DNA from 3 places in the Desulfovibrio sp. Huiquan2017 genome. Region 3 is predicted to be linked to each of the others. Evidence: predicted binding sites of a transcription regulator. Region 3 holds the regulator's gene; each other region holds the start of a gene.
The links. Region 3 encodes sigma-54, which starts transcription at its own class of promoters, with help from an activator protein. Its sites were predicted from a motif close to CTGGCACGGNNNNTGCTT; they were not measured.
Positions count from the first base shown of each region.

Region 1: a site for sigma-54 is predicted at 1,985-2,002, ahead of J0909_RS16745 (TadE/TadG family type IV pilus assembly protein). Genes of this name have one in related genera too.
Region 2: a site for sigma-54 is predicted at 3,435-3,452, ahead of J0909_RS10580 (flagellar hook protein FlgE). Genes of this name have one in related genera too.

Region 1 covers NZ_JAFMPN010000021.1:52,330-59,894, forward strand. The annotation lists gene J0909_RS16735 (TadE family protein) at 1-294, opposite strand, end outside; gene J0909_RS16740 (pilus assembly protein TadG-related protein) at 309-1,637, opposite strand; gene J0909_RS16745 (TadE/TadG family type IV pilus assembly protein) at 1,540-1,929, opposite strand; gene J0909_RS16750 (sigma-54-dependent transcriptional regulator) at 2,192-3,577, shown strand; gene J0909_RS16755 (Flp family type IVb pilin) at 4,034-4,231, shown strand; gene J0909_RS16760 (A24 family peptidase) at 4,378-4,926, shown strand; gene cpaB (Flp pilus assembly protein CpaB) at 4,939-5,754, shown strand; gene J0909_RS16770 (type II and III secretion system protein family protein) at 5,764-7,176, shown strand; gene J0909_RS16775 (hypothetical protein) at 7,198-7,470, shown strand.
Region 2 covers NZ_JAFMPN010000011.1:10,312-17,876, forward strand. The annotation lists gene J0909_RS10570 (carbohydrate kinase family protein) at 1-252, opposite strand, end outside; gene J0909_RS10575 (tetratricopeptide repeat protein) at 255-1,604, opposite strand; gene J0909_RS10580 (flagellar hook protein FlgE) at 1,731-3,341, opposite strand; gene J0909_RS10585 (OmpH/Skp family outer membrane protein) at 3,655-4,266, shown strand; gene J0909_RS10590 (Hpt domain-containing protein) at 4,340-4,684, opposite strand; gene J0909_RS10595 (hypothetical protein) at 4,831-6,105, opposite strand; gene J0909_RS10600 (3D domain-containing protein) at 6,409-6,903, shown strand; gene J0909_RS10605 (nitroreductase family protein) at 7,148-7,565, opposite strand, start outside.
Region 3 covers NZ_JAFMPN010000014.1:5,108-12,672, forward strand. The annotation lists gene lptC (LPS export ABC transporter periplasmic protein LptC) at 1-596, shown strand, start outside; gene J0909_RS12855 (LptA/OstA family protein) at 622-1,443, shown strand; gene lptB (LPS export ABC transporter ATP-binding protein) at 1,444-2,169, shown strand; gene rpoN (RNA polymerase factor sigma-54) at 2,409-3,818, shown strand; gene hpf (ribosome hibernation-promoting factor, HPF/YfiA family) at 3,852-4,394, shown strand; gene J0909_RS12875 (PTS sugar transporter subunit IIA) at 4,397-4,846, shown strand; gene rapZ (RNase adapter RapZ) at 4,864-5,745, shown strand; gene J0909_RS12885 (PTS sugar transporter subunit IIA) at 5,748-6,185, shown strand; gene J0909_RS12890 (PTS sugar transporter subunit IIB) at 6,196-6,660, shown strand; gene J0909_RS12895 (PTS sugar transporter subunit IIC) at 6,687-7,367, shown strand.

The sequences.
Region 1 (7,565 bases), on a different contig from region 3:
CCGCACGTCAGGCCAGGAGCGGACGGTGATCGCAATGTTGGATTGTTTCAGGGTGGTCAGCCCGGCCTCGGTGGCCTGGATGATATCTTGGAGACGGGTGCCCGCGTCCGCGCCCCGGCCGGTGGCCGCGAAGCGCGCGCCGATCTGGGCGGCCTTCTGCACGGTGGCCCAGGCATAGACGGCATTGCCGCTTTCGATCACGGCCATGATCAGCATGAACATGACGGGCAGGATAAGGGCCGTTTCCACGGCGGCCAGTCCGGCGCGGCGTCCATTATTGCGATCTTTCTGCATGGCTCGAACCTCCCTTAGAGCAGTCGCCAGCCGAGCTGCTTGCCGATTTTCTTGAAAATGTCGGGAATGTCGTAGACGGACGGGGCGTCGAAGTAATGGTCGTCGGTCCCCTCCTTGCTTGAGGCTATTTTCTTCATGAGGTTGATGTCGGTATTGTCCGAGGAGCCGAATCGGATGGAGAATATCTCGATACCTGCGTCCTTGGCCGCCTGGGCCTCGGCGAGCATGTCCGCGTTGAGCACGCCGCCGTCGTTGCAATGGGCGGTGTCCACGCCCATGCCGTAGTAGGCGTTGGTCCAGTAATTGTTGGGCCTGTAGCTGGCGCGATAGGCCCCGCCGCACTCGCCGTCTTCGGTGTCGCCGTCGGTCAGCACGATCATGATCTTGCGGAAGTCGTCCTTGCTTCCGCCCTGGGTGAAGGGTGCTTCGGGGGTGAGGATGTTCCTCCCCCACTTGATGCCTTCGGAGATGATCGTTCCCGAGGCCGCGCCCGTGGCGGTCTGGGAGTCGATGGCCGCGATGATCTGGTGTTTGTCGCGGCTGAGGGCCAATACGGTCGGAATGCTGGAGCAGGTGTCCAGGGTTATGGAGCGCCGGTAGTAGTAGGGCAGGGCGTAGTATGCGTCCATGAAGTCCTCGTGGATGCCCTGGTTCAGCGAGCCGTCCGCGTTGACGCAGCCCTTGGCGTAGCCGTCCACGGCCTCGCCCAGACGGATCTTGCCGCGGAAGGGAACCAATCCGACCTTGGTGTCGGGAGTGGTCCCGTCGGGGATGAGCAGGTCGGTCAGTTCGCTGGAGGCCTGCTTGACCATGTCGATGGGTGTCCCCCTCATGGAACCGGAGTTGTCGATGACGAAGACCACTTCAAGTTTGTTGAAGCCCGCCATGGCGCTGGCCTCCACGGTCTTTCCCGCCATGCCCAGGACTTCCATGAGGAGCATTCCGACCTCTGCCTGGGCCGTGACCTTGACGCTGCGGATTTCGGTGCCTGCGGTGATGGACGTGACCTTGGCCTCTTCCATGTTGGCGGCAACCATGTCCCGCACGGCCTGGCGGACGACGCCTTTGGACAGGTCCGGGTCGTAGGGCAGCTCCAGGCTGCCGGCCAGAGCGCCCGCGTCCACGGCGGCCTGGAGCCTGGTGTGGGTCAGGTACATGTTGCCCATGTCCACGGCGATGCCCGCCACCCCGAGAAGGACGGGCAGCAACAGGGCCATGAGGGCGCTGGCGGAGGCCCGGCGGGGCCTAGGGGAGCGGCATGGTTGTCTGCGCGACGAGCGTGAGGGGTTCGTCCTTGCCGAACAGGGCATTGCCGCTCTGCGAGCCGAAGATGTCATAAACATAGGAAACCTCTACTGTGACGGTGTTGTCGAGGGTGTCGGTGGTCACGTTGGTGGACAGCTTGTCCGGGTCGAGATCGGCGACCACGGCGGCGACCAGGGCCGCCACGTCGGCGGAGTCGCCCGCCGTGACCACGTGCCGGGCACCCTCGCGGCTGGCTTCCACTAAAGCGGAATAGGTGTGCATGGCGTTTCCGCCCTGCATCAGGAGCAGGATCAGGAGCGCCAGCACGGGAAGCAGCAGGGCGAATTCCACGGCGGCCATCCCCCGGCGTCCTTTTTCTATCTTTCTCATTCCCGTTCTCCTTGCATTCCGGAATTGGCCCGGCGGAAGGCCGGGTATTGGGTAACAGCATTGTGCGTGCCAAGGCGTAATGCCTGTCGGTAAATGGCCCGGCAACAAACCGTTTCGAATGGATAAATTTTTTTGTGACTCGTTTTGCGGATCGTGCGTAATGAACCTCGGATTCGTTGGTTATCTATTTTTTGTGGATAATAAACCCCGATTCCTGTAGGGTAACTCCGACGCGGGAAGAACATCAGCCGGGAGCAGACCTGTGGCCGAGAAAATACTTGTGGTTGACGACGACCGCGCCTTCCAGGGCATGCTGGTCGAAGCCTTGGCCGAGAAGGGCTACGCGGTGAAGACCGCGGCGACCGCCGAGGAGGGTATCCGGAAGGCCGGGGCCTCGTCCTTCGATCTTATCCTGCACGACATCCAACTGCCCGGCATGTCCGGACTTGAAGCCCTGAAGCATCTGGCCGAGGTGGCCCCCGGCGTGGACGTCATCGTCATGACCGGCTACGGCTCCAAGGAGTCCGGGGTCACGGCCATGCAGCAGGGGGCCTACGACTATTTCGAGAAACCCTTTTCCCTGCGCGAGATGGAGGTGGTGGTCCGGCGCGCCCTGGAAAAGCGCCGCCTCCAGGTGGAACTGGCCGAACTCAAGCGGCGCGGCGGGTCCAGCCCGTTGCACGACATCATCGGTCACAGCGCGCCCATGATGGAGGTCAAGGAGCGCATCGCCCGGGTGGCCGAACTCAACGCCGACGTGCTCATCATGGGCGAGACCGGCACCGGCAAGGAACTGGTGGCCGACACCATCCACGCACTGAGCGCGCGGGCCAAGGGACCGTTCGTCAAGATCAACTGCGCGGCCATCCCGGAAAATCTCATCGAATCCGAGCTGTTCGGCCACGAAAAGGGGGCCTTCACCGGAGCCACGTCCATGAAGCAGGGCAAGTTCGAGCTGGCCAAGGGCGGCTCCCTCATGCTCGACGAGATCGGCGACATGCCCCTGCACCTGCAACCCCGGCTGTTGCGCGCCGTGGAGCAGAAGCAGGCAGAGCGCGTGGGCGGATCCAAGTCCATCCTGTACGACGTGCGCATCATCGCGGCCACCAACCAGGAGTTGGAGGAACGGGTCCGCGAGGGAGCTTTCCGCAGCGACCTATACTATAGACTCAACGTGGCCACCCTGGTCCTGCCGCCCCTGCGCGAGCGCAAGTCCGACCTGCCGCAACTGGCCGAATTCTTTCTGGAACGGGCCAACCGGCGGCTGGGCACGGACATCGCCGGTGTTTCGCCCGCAGCCATGGAGATCTTCTTCAACTACGACTGGCCGGGCAACGTGCGCCAGTTCGCCAACGCCGTGGAGCGCGCGGCCATCTTCTGTACCTCCAGCCGGATCACCCCGGCCGAGGTGGATCAGGCCTTTTCCAACACCCGCCCCGCGTCGGACGGCGGGAGGGATGCGCCTGCAGGCGATGGGCTGCCCCTGAAACAGGCCCTCACCGAATACGAGAAGACCTTGATCGAGAATGCCCTTCGAGCTTGCGGCGGCGTCCAGACCGAGGCCGCCACCGCCCTGGGCGTGTCGGCCAAGAACCTCTGGAACAAGCTTAGGAAACACGGCATCAACCCGGCCTTGTTCAAGAAATAACAGCATAACCGCTGCTTCCCGCCTCCTCCCCACGCCGGGGAGGCTTCCACGTTTCGTGGGCTTTCGGCCCGCCGATACCCCGTCCTCCAGGGGGTTTTTCGTCTTTTGGATGTTGGAAAGAGCATCCTCAAGCGATGTACATTTGTGCGTCTACAAAAAATAGATTTCATAACACATTGAATTTATAAAATAAATAAACTCAGGCGCACGGATGGTTTTGCTGAGCGCATCTAAAAAAAATGGATTCTTGGGCCTCGGAAAGGGGGCCGGGCCGGTGGAGATTCGGGGCGTTTTGGATGTCGAAAAATTTTATCTCTTGGTATGTCGGCATGTTATATATCAATTTTTTCGATCAGCTTTCGCCGTGGCACGCGGGTTGCTCAATGGTGGGCGTGGCTGGTGCTGAAAGGCACAAAACAAATTTGGAAGATTCGAATTTAACCCAAGGAGACCGTAATGAACAAGCTGATGAACCTTATCCGTGACGAAGAAGGCGCAACCGCCATCGAGTACGGCCTGATTGCCGCTCTGATCGCCGCCGGTATCGTGACCGCGACCACCGCTCTCGGCGACGAGGTCGAGAAGACCTTCAACTTTATCGCCACCAAGATGGCCGGCGCCGCTGTGGACGCCCCCACCGATGATACTCTCTAAGTCATAGGAGAAACAACGCTAACCGTTCAACGGAAGCAGCCAGAGCAGCCGAACCGGGGCTTTCGGGATGGTCCCGTCAGCCCCGGTTTTGTCTCCGGGGGAAAGCGGAGGCAACAAAGTCGGCTCAAAGGGAATTGGGTGGAACTATGGAAATTCTCGTCTCTATCGCACTCGCTGCGGCGCTGGTCATCGGCTCCGTCACCGATATCCGCAGCCAGCGGATCTACAATTGGCTGACCTTCCCGCTCATTTTTGCGGGATTCGCCATCCACACCGCGTTCGGCGGCTTCGCCGGACTGAAGTTCGCCGCCGCCGGTTTCGCCCTCGGATTCGGGGCCATGGCCGTTCCCTATTTTCTCGGGGTCATGGGGGCGGGCGACGTCAAGCTCATGGCTGGCGTCGGCGCATGCCTCGGCGTGGAGGCGACCTTTCTCGCTTTCCTGTTCACCAGCATCGCCGGAGGCGTCTACTGCCTCGTGGTCCTCGCCCGCGATCGTTCCCTCTTGACGGCCGTCCTGCGCAACGTCCGCGACACCCTGTTGGTCCTCGTGGCCACCCGGAAGATGAATTTCGCCCCTTCCGCGCCCGGCGTGGCCTTGCCCCGGCTCTGCTACGGCGTGGCCATCGCCGTGGGCACGGTCGCCGCCATGGCCGTCTTCGTGTGGAAGACCGGCTCCATTTATGCCGGATACTAGGGAGAGCACGCAATGAGCAAGTCCAGCAAGGCATTGATCCAGATAGGTCTGGCCCTGGTCCTGGCCGTGGTGGCCGGAGCGGTTATTTTCCGCTGGACCAGCAACATGCGGCAGGCCGCCCCGGCGGTGAGCGCCCAGGCCCGGACCGTGTCCGTGGTCGTGACCAGGACCCCGGCCAAGCGCGGCATGAAGTTGACCGACAAAATGCTCGAAGTGCGCGGGTTCACCGCCGACTCCCGCCCCGAGGGCTCGTTTTCCAAGGTGGAGGAACTGGCCGGTCGCGTGCTCAGCCAGGACGTCGGGGCCAACGAGGCCGTTACGGCCATGAAGCTGGCCGACGCCTCGGTTCTCGGCGGGGGCGTTTCGGCCATGATCGAGCCCGGCAAGCGGGCCATGGCCGTCAAGGGCAACATGGTCATGGGGCTGTCCGGTTTCGTCCGGCCCGGCGACAAGGTGGACGTGATCGTGGCCATGATCGTGGGCCAGGAAGAGAAGCCGGTGACCAAGCTGGTCCTGGAGCACGTCAAGGTCCTGGCCACCGGCACGCAGTTGCAGCCGCCGACCGAGGACGGCGTGCCCGCCTCGGTGGACGTCTACACCCTCGAACTCTCCCCGGCCGAGTCCGAACGTCTGGCCCTGGCCGCCTCCCGGGGAACCCTCCATTTCGCCCTGCGCAACGAGCAGGACGAGGCGGGGGTCCTGACCACCGGGTCGGATATCCCCAAGACCCTGGCCGCGCTCCGGCCCAAGGTTTCGGCCGCAAGACGGCCGCAGGCCACCCGGATCGAGGTCATCAGCGGGACCTCCCGTTCCTCGGTGAAGTTCTAGGAGGCCGTCATGATGCGTACCTTCGTCATACGGATGCTGATCGTTCTGCTGGCTTGCGGCCTCGCCCTTCCGGCGTTCGCCGCCGCCCCGCCGGAGACCCCCGAAGTGATTTCCATCGTGGTCAACAAGTCCACGGTCATCAATTCCGATATCAAGGTGACCCGGATTTCCCTGGCCTCGCAAGACCTGGTGAACATGGTCCTCATCTCGCCCCGGCAGATTTACCTGACCGCCAAGGAGCTGGGCTCCACGTCCCTGACCTTGTGGTCCGGCAGCGAGGTCGCCAAGGTCTACGACCTGGTCGTGACCCCGGACGTGACCCGGCTGAAGCGGTTGATTCACGAGACCATGCCCGGCGAGACCGGCATACGGGTCCTGGCCTCGGGATCGTCCATCACCCTGGCGGGCACCGTGTCCAGCACCGAGCAGCTGAGCCGCGCCCTGGTCCTGGCCAAGGCCGAGGCCAAGGACAATGTGGTCAACCTGTTGAGCGTGGACGGCATCCACCAGGTCCTGCTGGAGGTCCGCGTGGCCGAGATGTCTCGTTCCGTTACCAAGCAGATCGGCTTCAACTTCGCGGCCATCGGTTCCAATTTCTCCATCTTCTCCCTGGTCAACAGCCTGGCTTCCTACAACCCGGAGGACGGCTATCTGGTCGGCGGGGACAAGGTGAACATGATGGGCTCGTATACCTCGGGCTCCTATTCCCTGTACGGCATGCTCAACGCGCTCAAGGCCAACGGCCTGGTCCGCATGCTCGCCGAGCCGAACCTGACCTGCGTGTCCGGCGAATCGGCCGAATTCCTGGTGGGCGGCGAAGTCCCCATCCCCATGCCCGGTTCGCTGGGCACCGTGGGCGTCGATTACAAGCCCTTCGGCATCGGGCTCAAGTTCAAGGCCACGGTCCTGTCGTCCGGTCGTATCAACCTACAGGTCAATCCCGAGGTCTCCGAGCTGGACTATTCCCGGACCCTGCCCGTGAGCGGATACGAGATTCCGACCATTTCCACCCGCCGGGCCAATACCGTGGTCGAGCTGGGGGACGGGCAATCCTTCATGATCGCGGGACTCATCAGCGACACCCTCAGGGAAAATTCCAACAAGCTACCCGGATTGGGAGAGATTCCCATGCTCGGCAATCTGTTCAGTTCCAAGGATTTCGCCTCCAACAAGACCGAACTGGTGGTCCTGGTCACCGCCCACCTGGCCAAGCCGGTGGACATGGCCGCCCAGACCCTGCCCACGGACGGCTTCAAGGAGCCGGACGACACGGAATTCTACCTCTTCGGGCTGCTTGAGGGGCAGGGCGATTCCAAGGGGGGGCGCGTTTCCGGGAATGGCGCAGGGCCTTCCGGCCCGGATACGGTCATCCGTCCGGAATCGGGTTTCGACGGGGAATTCGGCCACTCCTGGATCAACTAGATTTTATACGAGGAGGACGTCATGCGAAATATCCTGATCTACATCGCCATGGTGGGCATCATGCTTCAGGCGGGCTGCGGAACCATGTTCGAAAACGACCGGACCTCGCCGGAGTTCGGCAGTTCGGTGCGTATGGCCGTGGCCAGCCAGACCGCCAACCCCGAGGCCGGGGGCGATGCCCCCGTGGTCGGCATAGACGGGCAGTATGCGGCCGCAATGGTCGCCCGCTATCAGGCCGGTCCGTCCACGGCGGACGATTCCGACTCGGGCGCGGTCACCGGAGACGCGCAATGAGCGCCGTCCGATCCGGGCCCGCGCCGTTGACGCGGTCCGCGCCCGTTCGGCAACGGCGACAATCCGCATCCATCCGGCCCGACGGGGAGAACGGC
Region 2 (7,565 bases), on a different contig from region 3:
GCGGACGTCCACCGTGCCCGTGGGATGGTCCGGGTCCAAGGTCACGGCGTCGATATTCAGGCCCAGACAGACGAGCAGGGACAGGACTTCGCGGCCCAGGTTGTCATCGCCGACCCGGGACACGGGCACTCCGACCCCGCCCAACACGTTGACGTGATAGGCGAAATTGGCGGGCGCTCCGCCCATCAGGCGGGTTTGCGGCAAAACGTCCCAAAGAATCTCCCCCAACCCCACGGCAAGTATCGGCTGCATGACTACCCCGCTTTTTCCACGATGCGTTTGAGGCGCTCCACGGCCCGCCCGCGCAAGGGCGAATCCGAGGACGCGGTCCGTTCCAGAAAGGCGATGAGATTGTCCAGGGCTTCCTCCGCCTGCGGATGGTCCGGACCAAGGGAGGCTTCATAGGCCGCGAATCCGCGCTCGAAACAGTCCAGGGCCTCCCCGGCCCGTCCCCGGCCGTCCAGGAACAGAGCCAGGTTGCACAGCGCCTGGCCGGTCTCGGGGTGGTCCTCGCCATAGGCGCGCTCCCGGATGGACAGGCTTTTGCGGAAATGAGCCTCGGCCTCGGGGGCCTTGCCCAGCCGCTCGAAAAGCAGCCCGGCCAGATTGTGGGCCGAAGCGGTCTCCGGGTGATGCTCGCCGTACAGGGCGGTGGTCAGCTCCAGGCTCGCCAGGACGTTGCGCAGACCGTCCTCGGGACGGTCCAAGGCATCCATGAGCAAGGCCAGATTATGCAGGCAGGAGGCGGCAGCCGGGCTGCGATCCTCGTCGGCCGCGCGGAGCACGGACAGGCACTCGTTCAGGGCGGCCTCGGCCCCGGCCAGGTCGCCGCGCGCCTGCCGGACCATGCCCAGTCCGTTCAGGACCGGAGCCGTGGCCGGGTTGTTTTCGGTAAAAATCTCGTGTTGCAAATCCAGGCAGGCCCGGAAGGTCGCCTCGGCCCGGGCGAGATCCCGCCCGGCCCAATAGACCATGGCCAGTCCTTCAAGATCGGCGGCAATGTCCGGGTGCCGGTCGCCCTTGACGGCCACGTCCACGGCCATGGCCGCTTCCAGAAGCTCCGAGGCTTCCCGATGGCGCTGCCGGAAATAGAGAGAAAAGCCAGTCTGGTGCAGGACCCGGTTCGCGGCGGCGGTGCGCACGTCGAGGTCGGCGGCCAGGCCGCGGCAGGCCAGGACATGGGGAAGGAGCCATTCGGTCAGGGCCCAGTTTCCCGGGTCCGCATCGGGCAGGATAAGGTTCAGGGCGTAGATGGCCCGTCCGGCCCATTCGGCGGCCAGGTCGCGGTCCAGGGAAGCGCGCAGGGCGTCGCGCACATCGGCGGGCAGGGCGAAGACCTGCCGGTCCGCGTCCGCGTCCACCAACCCCCGGTTGACCAGCGGGTCCATAATGGCCGTGGCCGCGAAGAACGCGGCGGCCGGGTTGACCAGGGCCGGATTGTGCGGGGTGCCGTCCACGGACAACGCGAAATCGTAGGGCAGGGGGGACTCGGCCAGCATGGCGGCCATGTACAGGGCCTCGGCTCCGCCGGGGGCCTCCCGCTCCACCTCTCGGATCAGTTCCAGGATGGTCTGTGCGTCGCGGGCGTCGTCTATGTCCGTCACAACATGCTCCTTGGTTGGGAATCCTGATCTGCCTATCCGGTTTGCCAGGGAAATTCAAGGCCATGCGCAAAAAAGGGCGCTGCCCGGATCGACCGGACAGCGCCCGAAAAGGCGGTCGGGGGCGTTCTATCGCTTGATCGAGATGAGCGTATTCAGGAGGGAGTCCGAGGTGGTGATGACCTTGGTGTTGGCCTGGTAGCCACGCTGGGTGACGATCATTGTGGCGAACTCCTTGGCCATGTCCACATTGCTTTCCTCCAGGGAATTCTGGCTGATGGTCCCGCGCCCCCGGTCCCCGGCCTGGCCGAGCATCGCCTCGCCCGAGGCGTCGGTGGCCACGAAGTTGGTCCCGCCGTCACGCTTGAGCCCCCACGGGCTGTTGAACTTGTACATGGCCACCCGATACATCTCCTCGGTCTGGCCGTTGCTGAAATGTCCGCTGAGAACGCCCTTCTCGTCCACGCTGACGGAATTGAGGTAGCCCCAGGCGTAGCCGTCCTGAAGACCGTACATGGTGGCGGAGGGCAGGCTCTTGCTGGTGGTCACGCGGGCGTCGCGGTTGATGGAGTCCATCCCGGGGAGCGAGGCCGCGTTGGTCCCCACGGCCGCCGCATTGCTCGCTCCGCCCGTGGACCACATCCCCGTGCTGGAATCTATCCCGAAGTCGTAGGAAATGGTCGAAGCCGCGCCCGTGGCGGCGCCGTTGCTGCCGAAGGTGTAGTTGAACTGCGGCTGGCCGTCCTCGCTGAATTCGGCCGGGACCCAGTCAGACGGATCGGTACTGCCCGCCGAGCCCGGGGTGAAGGCGGACATATCGACCAGCGCCCCATGATCGTCGAATGTCAGTACCCCCATGCCCGCCAGTCCGGCCGCCGAGGTGCCATAGGCTGCCGACCCGTCCGACCCCTCGGGCATGGCGATGAGGTATTCCCAATAGGTATAGCCAGGCACGGCGTTGGACAGGTTCGTGGTCTCCACCGGGTCGAAATAGACGGTCATCTCATAGCTGTTGCCGTCCGCGTCGAACACTTTCATGGGCGTGGAATACTGCGGCCCAGGTTCACCGAAGGTCGAACCGGCGTTGCTCTGGTTGGCGGCGTACGCCCCGAGCATGGCGAAGAACGGGTTATTGGGGTCGGAGATGCGGCTGGTCGCCGAGTGGTCCAGTTGGGTGATCACCTCCACCGAGGAGGTGGCGGACGGCTGGGAGCGAACCACACGGACGTTCTGGCCGTCCTCAACAATGTCCTCATAGGGCAATTGGACGTCAGAGACGCCGGAGGCCCACTGGCCGGTCTCCCGGTCGTAGGCGAAGCCCTGCAGGCGATACCCTTCGGCATTGACTAGATATGCTTGATTGTCGAAACGGAAATTTCCGGCCCGGGTGTAGTGCGACGCTCCCCGGACGTTCCCCGAGGGGTCGTTGATCCCAAAGAATCCGTCGCCCGAGATGGCCAGGTCCGTAGCCGCAGTGGACCCCGACAAGGGCCCGTCCGTAAAGATGCCCCGGATGGTCGACACGGCGACGCCCATGCCCATCTGGCTGACGCGCGCGGCGCCCGAATCGTACGTGGCGCTGCCCGTGGCCACCTGCTTGCTCATGAGGTCACCGAACAGGATGCCCGAGCGCTTGTAGCCGATGGTATCGACGTTGGCCAGGTTGTTGGCCAGGACCTGCATGCCCTGACTGTGCGCGATGACGCCTGTGGCACCCACGTACATGCTTCCGAAACTCATACTTCCTCCGATCCGGCGCGGGCCGGATTCGCGGGAACCGCCGGGATACCCATTCCCGGCAAGAAATTCCCAAGTCCTTCTCGAAAGCGTTAAAAGCAAAGGGTGTGCCATTGAAAAAACTCTATATCTCCGAACGGAAACCCCGGTCGCTCCCGGCACATCCTGCCGGGTGACGGGCGGAGCGCCCCGAGCCTCCTGGAGACGTCCCCGGCCGGAGCAAATGATCTTTCCCTTGCCAGACACCGACCGCACGCGTACGCTTACGTGGCTTTGCAATCAGAGTGACATCAAACGAAACCATGGAGATATAGTAATGAAACGGATTCTTCCCCTGCTCTTCGTCGCCGTCCTGGCCCTGGGCCTGAGCGCCTGCAACCAGGAGCCGTCGGTCAAGATCGGCATCGTGGACGAGGCCGCCGCCTTCAAGGACAACAAACTGGCCACCGAGGCCATGGCCCACCTTCAGGAGATGGGCAAGCCCTTGCAGGACAAGGCCGAGACCGCCTACAAGGCCATGCAGGCCGACCAGACCGAAGAGAATGTGGCCGCCTACAAGCTGGCCATGGGCGAGCTGCAGAACACCATGACCGCCGAACAGCAGCGTATCGTCGGCATGGTGGACGCCAAGTTCAACGAAGTCCTGGATACCTACCGCAAGGAAAAGGGCTTGAGCCTGATCCTGAGCAAGCAGGCCGTCATCGCGTCCGACGACGCCGTGGACATCACCAAGGACATCGTGGCCGCCATGAACAAGGTCACCATGGACTTCTCCCTGCCTGAAGCGCCCAAGGCCGAGGCTCCAGCTTCCACGCCTGAAGCTCCCAAGGCCGAGGCTCCGGCGGCTTCCACGACCGAGGCTCCCAAGGCTGAAACGCCCGCCCCGGCCGCCGAGGCGGACAAGGCTCCGGCCAAGACTGCGGAATAACCCCGCATCCGACCCGCGATAAAAAAAGGCCTGTCCACGAGTGGACAGGCCTTTCCCGTTTCCGGGTTCCGCTTCAGCCGTCGTCCCGGAAACGGATCATGAGCTCCCGGGCCCGCTCCAGATCCCCGATGAAGACGCCAAGCCTCTCGCGCATGACGTCCAGATTTCCGTCCCGACCGGCATATTCCATATCCAGAGCCAATCTTCCCAGGACATCCGCGCGAACCACGCCGCACATGCCCTTGAGAGAATGGGCCAGCTTGGTCCCCCTGGCCGCATCTTTCGCATTCAGCGCTTCGGTCAATTCAGCCACGCGCTTCGGGCAATCCTCAAGAAAGGCATCGACGAGTTCCCGGGCCAGCTCCTTGTCATGGGCCAGACTGGCCAGGAACTGGTCGATGTCGAACAAATCCCGCATGATGGTTCCCCCTTCGGTTCTGTTACAATGGTCAACCTACCACCCGAAATACAGCTTGAAAAGTGATTTCACCGAGCCTATGAGGTGAAAGGGAGGGCTGTGGCCCTTTAATCGCTCCTGAACGGCTGAAATCGCCGACTCTCGGCTCACATACAGGTACAGGACCCGCCGGACAGTCGCCGCCATCGGCCCCGGACAAAGGCGAACAAGATCTCCTGAAGGGTACGATCACGGCAGTTGCGAAGACAGCACCGGACCGCCTGCCGACGAAACCCCTCGGCCACCCGGCGGGCGTGGGATCCATGCGAACGCACCCAGACGTCGGATACGGGATCGGTGGAACGGATACGGGCATAGGCCTCCTCGCCGCCCAGGCCGCCCAACTGTGGAGCGGCTACCACCGAGGGCCGGGTCAGCAACAGGGTCCCGCGCCGTCCCAGGAACGAAAGTTTGGAATTGCCGCACAACAGCGCGCCGCACTCGGCGTCGCCGTAGCGGAAGACCAGGCCTGCGCCGGACGCACCCAGCCGCCGGATAGCCTGGAACACGGACGAAGCCGACAGGCGGCCCGCCGAGAGTCCCCCGGCGCAACCAGCCTCGTCCGGCTGCGGCAGACCGTTCAGGCACATGACCGGATGCCGGGGCACCAGGTGCTCCTCCAGCCGCCCGGTCTGGCGGAACCAGCGCACCCGGCCCCCGTCCCGGGCCAACAGCCCCTCGGCCGTCACGGCCAAAGCCAAAGTTCCAGCCATCTCCCGGGCCACCCCGTGGGAGGACACGGCCAACCCTTCGGCCCGACGGGCCAGCAGCCTGCCGCAGAGCACGGCCCATGCCCCGGGATCGTCCCCCCCGGCCTTGCCCAGGCCGTCCAGGCAGAGCGGCAGCAGCCCGCCGCCCCCCGGGCCCGCGGCCCGGGAAAGCAGCATTTCTGCGACCGAGGCAAGGGTGGATTTCGGCGTCAACGGCCGTGGACGGTCCGGCAACCCGCCCATGCACGCCGCCGCCCCAAGCAGGGCCAGCATCGCGCCCCCGCCGAGCGGCCCATCCCCCACCGGCGGCAGGGTGCCTGGCACGGGAAAGGAGGCTGCAACGGGCACGGGCCAGCCGCAACGGACCAGCCAATCCGGGAACCCGCCGTCGAACCCGCGCACGGCCGTAGCCAAGGCGCGCAGCCCCTCGGGCAGCCAATACTCGCTGACCGGATACCCGCTGCCCATGAGATCCAGGATGCCGCCCAGCCGCCCGGGCGATGCGGATGTGCACACCGCAGCCCGAATTCTGCCCACCCGCCGCTCACGCAGCAGCCGAGGCAACCCGCCGTTCAACCCGCCCCCGTCAAAAAGATAGGTCCCGCGTCTCGTGGACAGCAGGCAAGCCTCCCCGCGTTCCACGGGAAGTACTCTAAATGTCGTCGAATCCATTTGTATCCTTGATGAAATCAGATGTGTTTACCGCTTTTTCGACGACACTATATTCAAAGTGATATTCTATATCAAGAAATAATTTACAGCTTTAAAATCCTCCTGCCGCAACAGGCTGTTTTTCCTGGTCTCTCCTTTGACGCCCGCAAGGTTCAGGAGAAGCAAATGAAGAATATATCCAATAAAACAAGTATATTAATTAGCCAAGGTCCGTGTCTTGCATTGAAAAGACTTAGGCGTTGACAAGGTATTGGCCGGTCATTATATGCCACGGACTTAAAAACGACAACGGAGCAACCCTGTATGCGAATATTCTTCAACTACACCGTCACCCCGGTGCTGTGCGCAGCCTTGGTGATCATGGCGGTGGTGGTGGTGGTCAAGCAACAGAAGATCGACGATCTGTCCCACCGCCTGGAGCTGGCCCAAAAGACGGCCGACGCGCGCAAGATCATGGTCGAGGAGGCCCGCCTCCTGCAAAAGGCCAAAAACATGTCCCCGGTGCGTACGGTCACCGTGACCGCCTACAACCCCACTTCCGAACAATGCGACGACGACCCGCTCATCGCCGCATCCATGCGCAAGGTCCGTTCCGGGACCATCGCCGTGTCCCGCGACCTTTTCGACCAAGGCTGGGTTTTCGGCCGCAAGGTCCGCATCGAGGGTCTGGGCATCTTCGAGATCAACGACCTCATGAACAAGCGTTTCCACCAGCGCATCGACATCTTCATGTGGGACGAATCCCAAGCCAAGGAATTCGGCCGCAAGAACATCAAGGCGGCATTGCTCGACATCTAGTCGCCCCTGCCGCTGCGAAAAAAGGCCCCGTCACGGGGCCTTTTTTACGCCTTGAGCACAAGCGGCTTGCGGCTGCGGAGAGAACGAGTTGAAAGGCAAGCGCCCCGCTCGATATCGTATCGAGCGGGGCGCTTGCCTTTTATCCAGGAAACGCATCGTCAAAACCCGGAGCGCATCGGATGCACGGCACCCGACAGCGGCCCACTGCACCATGGGTAAGCTCGAAATAACGAGCCGCCCATCGCTAATCCAACCAATCGATCACGACGTTCTTCCGGGCCGGGATGCGCGGGTAGCGGTATTTCGGATAGCCGAGCATCAGGGCGGCGTACACCCCGTGGCCCTCGGGAATGCCCAGTTCCCTACGAATGTTGCAGCAACCCTCGGCAACCTCCATGAGAAACCCGGCCCAACAGGCGCCCAGGCCATGGGCGTGGGCCGCGAGTTCGAGATAGGCGGCGGCAAGGGCGCAGTCCTCGGCCGGGTTGAAGCCGTCCTCGGGGGCATGGGCCACGGCCACGTGGGGAGCGCCGTGCAGGATCTTGTCCACGCCGCGCGCCCAGTTCTTGACCACGCCGGGCATGATCGAATTGGTGGCCATGTAGTCCACGGTCATGCCCGCCAGGCGGCGGGTGGCCTGGGGCGTGCGGGTCACGATCCAG
Region 3 (7,565 bases):
TTCTTCTCGTCATTTTCGCCCTGGGGTTGCTTATCGGCCTGGGGGTGAATTCCCTTTTCTTTTCCGAGCCCATTCTGGAGGAAACCGGTACAGCCGAGCGGCCAAGGGCGTCGCGCGAGGAGATGTTCGCCGACGCCGACGTCTCGGCCGAGGACATCGAACTCGTCCAGGGCAAGCAGGGGGCCATGGCCTGGAAGTTGTTAGCCCGGAGTGCCAAGTACAACCAGGAACTCGGCATCATCGCCATGGATTTCCCCCAACTGACCGCCTTTTTCGGCGAGGATCGCCGGGAGGTCTACGTCCAGGCGGACCGTGGCGAGGTGGATCAGGAAAACGACAATCTGTCGTTGTACGACGGTGTCAGCGGGCGATTCGGCAACTTGGCCCTGGACGCCCAACATCTTGATTATGTGGGCGCAATAGGTAAGGTGTACCTCAAGGGCGGCGTCACTATGCGCCGACCGGACATGATTGTTCAGGCCAAGGCCATGGAACTCGACTTAGCCACGAACCAATTGGTGGCCGCGGGCGGCGTGGAAGCGTTGTTGGCCCCGGAAGGACTGGGAAGGAATCCTTTGCATGAAAACAAGGAATAAGACGTTGCGGAAAACGGTTCGACGTATGGGAATGCTGCTGCTGCTGGCCCTGTTGCTGGTTCCGGTCAGAGCCCTGGCCCAGGACTGGGGCGAAGTGCGCGAGGCCACGGTCAACCTCAACGTGCGCAAGGCGCCCAATCCAGGGGCCGCGCATGTGGTCACCCTGGCCAAGGGCCAGCGGGTGCGCACCGACTTCCCCGAAAACGGCTGGGTGGCCGTCTTCGAGTTGAGCGAAAAGGATCGCGACCCGGCCAAGGCCGTCGGGTACGCCAACGCGAAATTCCTCAAGGCTGTTGAGATGAAGAAGGCCGCGTCCACGCCCACTCCGGCGGCCCCCAAGATCGATTCCGGAGAAGGGCAGGTCACGGGTGCTGTGGCTGAAACACCGCCGCCCGCCCCCATTCCGGTGGGCATGGATCCGAACCGTCTGCCGGTGAAGATCACTTCCGATCGCATGACCTACAATGAAACCGGCAAGGTCATTTCCTTCGTGGGTAACGTGGTCGCTACCCATGGCGAACTGACCCTCTGGGCCGACAGGCTTTCGGCCTTTCTCGCGTCCAGCTCCGACAAGAAATTTTCCGCCGATAGCGTTGACCGCATCGTGGCCGAAGGCAAAGTCCGGGCACGGAAGGGGACCACCGAAGGAACCTGCGGCAAGCTGACCTACTTGGTGGGGCCGCAACTCCTCAAGATGGAGCAGAATCCCAAACTCCAGGATGGCCCCAACTCCTTGACCGGCGAAGTCATCAATTTCCACATCAAAGACGATCGATCCGAGGTCATCGGCGGCGAACAGCGCGTCAAGGCCGTCTTCATGACTCCCGGCAATCTCAAGGTGCAGTAGATGGCGGAAGGTCTGCGCGCAACGAACCTGTCCAAGCGGTACGGACAGAAAGAGGTCGTCCACGGCATCAACATAGAGGTCAACACGCGCGAGGTGGTCGGCCTGCTCGGTCCCAATGGCGCGGGCAAGACGACCACGTTCTACATGCTCGTGGGCATTGTTCAGCCCAACACCGGCGAGGTGTCGCTGAACGGCCAGCCGCTCACGGACAAGCCCCTGCACGAGCGCGCCCGCCTCGGCGTCAGCTATCTGCCCCAGGAAAGCTCCATCTTCAAAAAGCTTACCGTGCGCCAGAATCTCCAGATCATCCTGGAGCAGACCAACCTGACTTCACGGCAGCAGCGGGCCCGGGCCGAGGAACTCATGGAGATGTTCACCATCACCAAGCTGGCGGACCAGGCGGCCATGTTCCTGTCCGGCGGCGAGCGGCGCAGGCTTGAGATCGCCCGGGCGCTCATCCTCGATCCGCAGTTCATTCTTCTGGACGAACCGTTCGCGGGCATCGACCCCATTGCGGTCATCGACATCCAGGAAATAATCTCCGTGCTCAAGTCCATGGAGATCGGCATCCTCATTTCCGACCACAATGTCCGGGAGACCCTGAACATTTGCGATCGTGCCTACCTTGTCTACGAAGGGACGGTCATTCTGGAGGGAGCCCCGTCTGAAATCGTCACATCCAGCCGCGCCCGGCAGATCTATCTGGGCGAAGATTTTCATCTCTGATCTCCTTGCCCTTATCTTTTTTTCGCTTTCCCGATTTACACCGTACCCAAAGGTTGGTACACTTTTTTCATACCATCAATGTGCCCTGTGTATTTACAATAGAAACAGGATGTTATCACTATTGTGTTGCATCCTTAAATTCTCTGTGGCATAGTTGGTTTGAAAAAAATGGTGGGCGGGCGAAAAAAATTTTCGTTATCCAGCAGCCGATAAATACAACTTCAAGCGAGTGACGAATCATGGGATTGGAACTTCGGCAACAGCTCAAGCTCTCTCAGCAACTGGTCATGACGCCCCAGTTGCAGCAGGCCATCAAGCTGCTGCAGTTATCGCGTCTTGAACTACTGGAGACGGTGCAGCAGGAATTGTTGGAGAATCCCTTTCTTGATGAGACCGAAACCGACACCGAGGTCCCAGACAAAGCGGAGGCCCTGACCGAATCCCAGGCCGAGGAGGAGTTGGTCCGCAACGCCGACTGGGAAAACTATCTCGGCGAATTTTCCTCCACCTCCAAGCAGGCCATGTCCCGCGACATGGAAATGCCGGAAGAGGGTATGTCCTTCGAGGCGCGGCTGGCCTCCAAGCCTTCCTTGGAAGGGCATCTCAACTGGCAGATGCGTCTGTCCAGCTTTTCGGAGCAGGAATTGGCCATCGGGGACGTCATCATCGGCAATCTCGATTCAAACGGCTACCTGCAGGCGTCCATGGCGGAGTTGGGTGCCATGGTCCAGGCCTCCGAGGAGGAGATCGAATCCGTCCTGTTGCGCATCCAGCATTTGGACCCTGTGGGCGTGGGTGCCCGCAGCCCGCAGGAATGCCTGCTGGTCCAGATGGAAGTCCTGGGCTACGACGACCCGACTCTGGTCTCCCTGGTGCGCGACCATCTGGAGGATCTGGAAAAGAATCGCTACAAGCCGTTGGCGCGCAAATTCAAAATCTCCATGGACGAGCTCAAGGCATACCTGGACCTGCTCCAGACGCTCGATCCCATGCCCGGCGCCAATTTCTCCAGCACCGAGCCGCATTACGTCAGCCCGGACGTGTTCGTCTACAAGTACGGCGAGGACTTCGTCATCATCCTCAACGAGGACGGCATGCCCCGGTTGCAGATGAATACCTTCTACGTGGATTCCATGAAGGGCGCGGCCGACAAGGAGAAGGAATATTTTCAGGAAAAGATGCGTTCCGCCGCATGGTTGATGAAAAGTCTGTACCAGCGGCAGCGAACCCTGTATAAAGTGGTTGAAAGCATCGTCGGTTTTCAAAGAGCCTTCTTCGAAGAAGGCGTGACAAAGCTCAAACCCTTGATCCTCAAGGAGGTAGCGGAAGATATCGAAATGCACGAATCCACCGTGAGCCGGATCACGACGAACAAGTATGTTTCGACTCCCCACGGCATTTTCGAGCTGAAGTTTTTCTTCAACTCGGCCTTGGATCTGAACGACGGTTCCCAGGTGGGCTCGGAGAGCGTCAAGGCGCTCATCAAGCAAATGATCGCAGACGAAGACACGAAGAAACCGCTCAGTGACGAGCGCATCGGCGAGATCCTCCAGGAAAAACTGGAAGTGAATATCGCCCGGCGTACGGTCGCCAAGTACCGCTCGGCCATGGGCATTCCTTCATCTTCAAAACGCAAGCAGTACTTCTAGAACTGTTTGGCACTCTCAACCAGGAGGCGGCGTATGAACATCAGCTTCACTTTCAAGAACTTCGAGCCTTCCGATCACCTCAAGGGGTATGCGGAAAAGCGTTTTGAAAAGGTAGCAAAATACGTTTCCGATGCGGAGGCAGATCTCCAAGTCAATCTGCTGGTCGATAAGTTCCGCCACAAGGCGGACGTGATCCTGAACTCGGATCGCATTCATATCTCGGCCTATGAAGACTCGGAAGACATGTATTCCACCATTGACATGGTCCTGGACAAGCTGGAAGCCCAGCTCCGCAAGATGCGGGAAAAGATGAAGAACCGCCCCAGACAGGCGCGTCCGAATAAAATGGTGCAGATGAACTACCTGTCCTATGAGGACCTCGCTGCCGGTTCATCCCCCACCATCGTAGGCACCGATGCATACGAGCCCAAGCCCATGTCCGTGGACGAGGCCGCCATGCAGCTCGATGCCCTTGACAATGAATTCCTGGTCTTCCGCAATGCGGAAACCGAAGGCGTTAACGTAATATACAAGAGGAAGAACGGCGATTACGGCCTGATCGACCCTGGTAACTAAGCATGAAACTCAGTGATTACCTGGCGAAGGAGCTGATCCTTCCCGAACTCGCGTCCGAGACCAAATCGGACGTTCTGCAAGAACTCGTCGCCCCCTTGGGCGAACAATATCCAGAGATGGACACGGACCATGCGGTCCGTGTCCTTCTCGATCGTGAACGGCTCGGCTCCACTGGCATTGGGGACGGTATCGCCATTCCCCACGGCAAGCTCGAAGACCTGGAAAAGGTCATCGTGGTCGTGGGCCGCAGCCACAAGGGTGTGGAATTCGAGGCCCTGGACCATAGTCCCTGCACCATCTTTTTTTTGGTGCTGGCCCCGGAGCAGGTAGCGGGCATGCACCTGCGCGTCCTGGCGCAGATCTCCCGTCTTCTCAAGGACGAGGAATTCCGCAAGGCGTTTCTGGCGGCCGAAGACCTTGAGGCCCTCTGGGCCCTGCTCAAGAGCGTATAACCCCGGGACGGACACCGTTGACCGCGACCAATCCTTTTCCCGTGGTGATCGTCACCGGGCTCTCCGGGTCCGGCAAGAGCACCGCCCTCAAGGTCTTTGAAGATCTGGGCTTCTTCTGTATCGACGGACTGCCGTCCGAGATATCGCCCAAGCTGGCCGACCTCATCCTCAAATTCGATACCAAGTATCGCGGCCTGGCGCTGGGCATGGACCTGCGCCAGTTCGAGTTCGTGGACGGATGGGGACAGGCCCTGAAGGGGTTCGCCGAGCTCGGCATAACCCCGCAGGTCCTCTTTCTTGAAGCCAAGATGAGCGAACTGGTCCGGCGTTATGCGACCACCCGCCGGCCGCATCCGCTGGAGAGCCGCAACCTGGGCCTGGAAGCGGCGTTGGAAATGGAAAAAAAGCTGCTGGAGCCGGTCCGTTCCGGCGCGGCCCTGGTCCTGGACACCACGGACTACTCCATCCACGACCTGCGCCGGGTCATTCAGGCGAAGTGGTCATCCCTGGAAACGGTGGGTATGGGCATGCGGGTGCACATCATCACCTTCGGCTTCAAGTACGGCGTGCCGTCCGAGGCGGATCTGGTCTTCGATCTCCGTTTTCTGCCCAATCCTTATTTCGACAAATCCCTGCGGTCCTTGTCCGGCCTGGACAAGGCCGTGTCCACCTACGTCCTGGACAATCCCACGGGGCAAGGGTTCATTCAACGTTTCAAAGATTTTCTGCTTTATATCCTGCCGCTTTACGCTGAAGAAGGACGCTACAGGATCACCCTGGCCTTAGGCTGCACCGGCGGCCGGCATCGGTCGGTTTCCGTGGCCGAGTCGGTGCTGGCAACCCTGAAGGAAAAAGGGTATACGGTTTCGATCGAACATCGACATATGGAACTCGGTTAGACATGGTTGCAAAGACTGACAAAAAAGACGGCGTGATCGGCGTGGTGCTGGTTACCCACGGCAGCTTCGGCGAGACCCTGCTCGGGGCGGCCGAGATGGTTCTGGGCCCCCAGGACAATTGTCTGGCCGTGGGCATCGACGTGAACAAGGGCGTGGACGAAGCCCTGGAAGGCGTGCGCAAGGCGATCCAGTCCGTGGAGCAGGGCAAGGGCGTCCTGGCCCTGACCGATCTGTTCGGCGGTTCGCCCACGACCATGTCCCTTTCCCTGATGAAGTCGGAAAACCTTGAAGTCATCACCGGCGTCAACCTGCCCATGCTCGTGGCCACCCTGCAATCCCGTTCCCTGAAACTCCACGACCTGGCCGAAAAGGCCATGGAAGCAGGGCAGCAAGGGATCAAGGTCGCTGGGGCTATGCTGCGCAAGAAAGCGAAAAAGTAGGGACCGCGCCGTGACGTTTGTTCGTATAGACAACCGCTTGATTCACGGCCAGATCATTGAGACGTGGCTGCCCTATACCGGCGCCAAGACGGTCATCGTGGCCAACGACGAATTGGCTCACGACATCCTCCAGCAGGAAATCATGTCCCTGGCCATCCCCCAGGCGGTGAAGAGTTCCTTCGTTACCGTGGACGAGGTGCCCTCGGCCATTGCCCGACTCGGCTCCAACGTCGGCGACGACGGGGCCATCATTCTTTTTTCCAACTGCGCCGATGCCCGCCGGGCCTTTGATTCCGGCTTCGGCTTCCATGTGCTTAACGTCGGCAACATCCACTACAGCCCGGGCAAGCGACAGATATCCCCAAGCGTGGCCTTGTCCGACGAGGACGAGACCTGCCTGCGTCAGTTGAACCGCCAGGGCGTGGAACTCGATTTCCGCTGCGTGCCCAACGACCCCGTACAGGTGAGGTTCTAGGCCATGCTCATGCAACACTCCCTCGCTTGGTTCGCCCTGGTCGCTTTTTTTTTGCCCTCTTTTCCCAATTCCGTTCGTCGCTGACCATCGGTCTGCTTGAACGGCCCCTGGTGGTCGGCTTCTTCTGGGGCGCAGCCACCGGTGAATACACCACCAGCCTGTATATCGCCATATTCTTCGAACTGTTTTGGCTCGACCTCATCCCGGCCGGTACGTATATTCCACCACAACTCACGGCGGCCACCTTTGCGGCCCTGACCCTGACCACATGGTTCGGCCTCGAGCAGCCGTCCAGGATCATGCTCGTGCTTTTCGCCAGTATGCCGCTGGCCTGGATCGGCACCAAGGTGGAAGGGTGGCTCCGCGAGCGGGAGCAGGGCAGTTACAACGCACTGCTCAACTGGGCGCGCAATCCCGATTCCAAGCATCTGCCCGGTGCCCTGGTCCTGCGCTCCATGGCGCGCGGGCTGGTCATGAGCTGGGTGACTTTTCTAGCGGCGGTCCTCATTCTCAAGGAAGCGTTCGAGCTTTTTTTCGCCCTGTACCCATCCCTCTTCACTCATCTGGATGTAACCTGGGCCCACCTTTGGGTGGCCGCCTCCCTGGGCGGACTCATGGCCCTGCGCCTGAAGCGGGCCTACGTCATCCTGGCCACGGGCATCATCCTTGTTGCCTTGTTCCTGCTTCTGCCCAATCTGTGGGCGTGATCCCGTCCCATCCCCCGACGCTTTTTCCCATTTGTCAGGCTTGTCCTTTCTTTGCGATCATATTCACATGGTTGGTGAGGACTCGGCCGCGTTCAAACATTTCCACCGGGCGAAACGGCAGGGTGGGAAATCCGCCGGAAGGCCTTGTGCCCCATGGTTTGCGGGAGGATTGTGCCGTTCCCGCAACGGACGCAAATC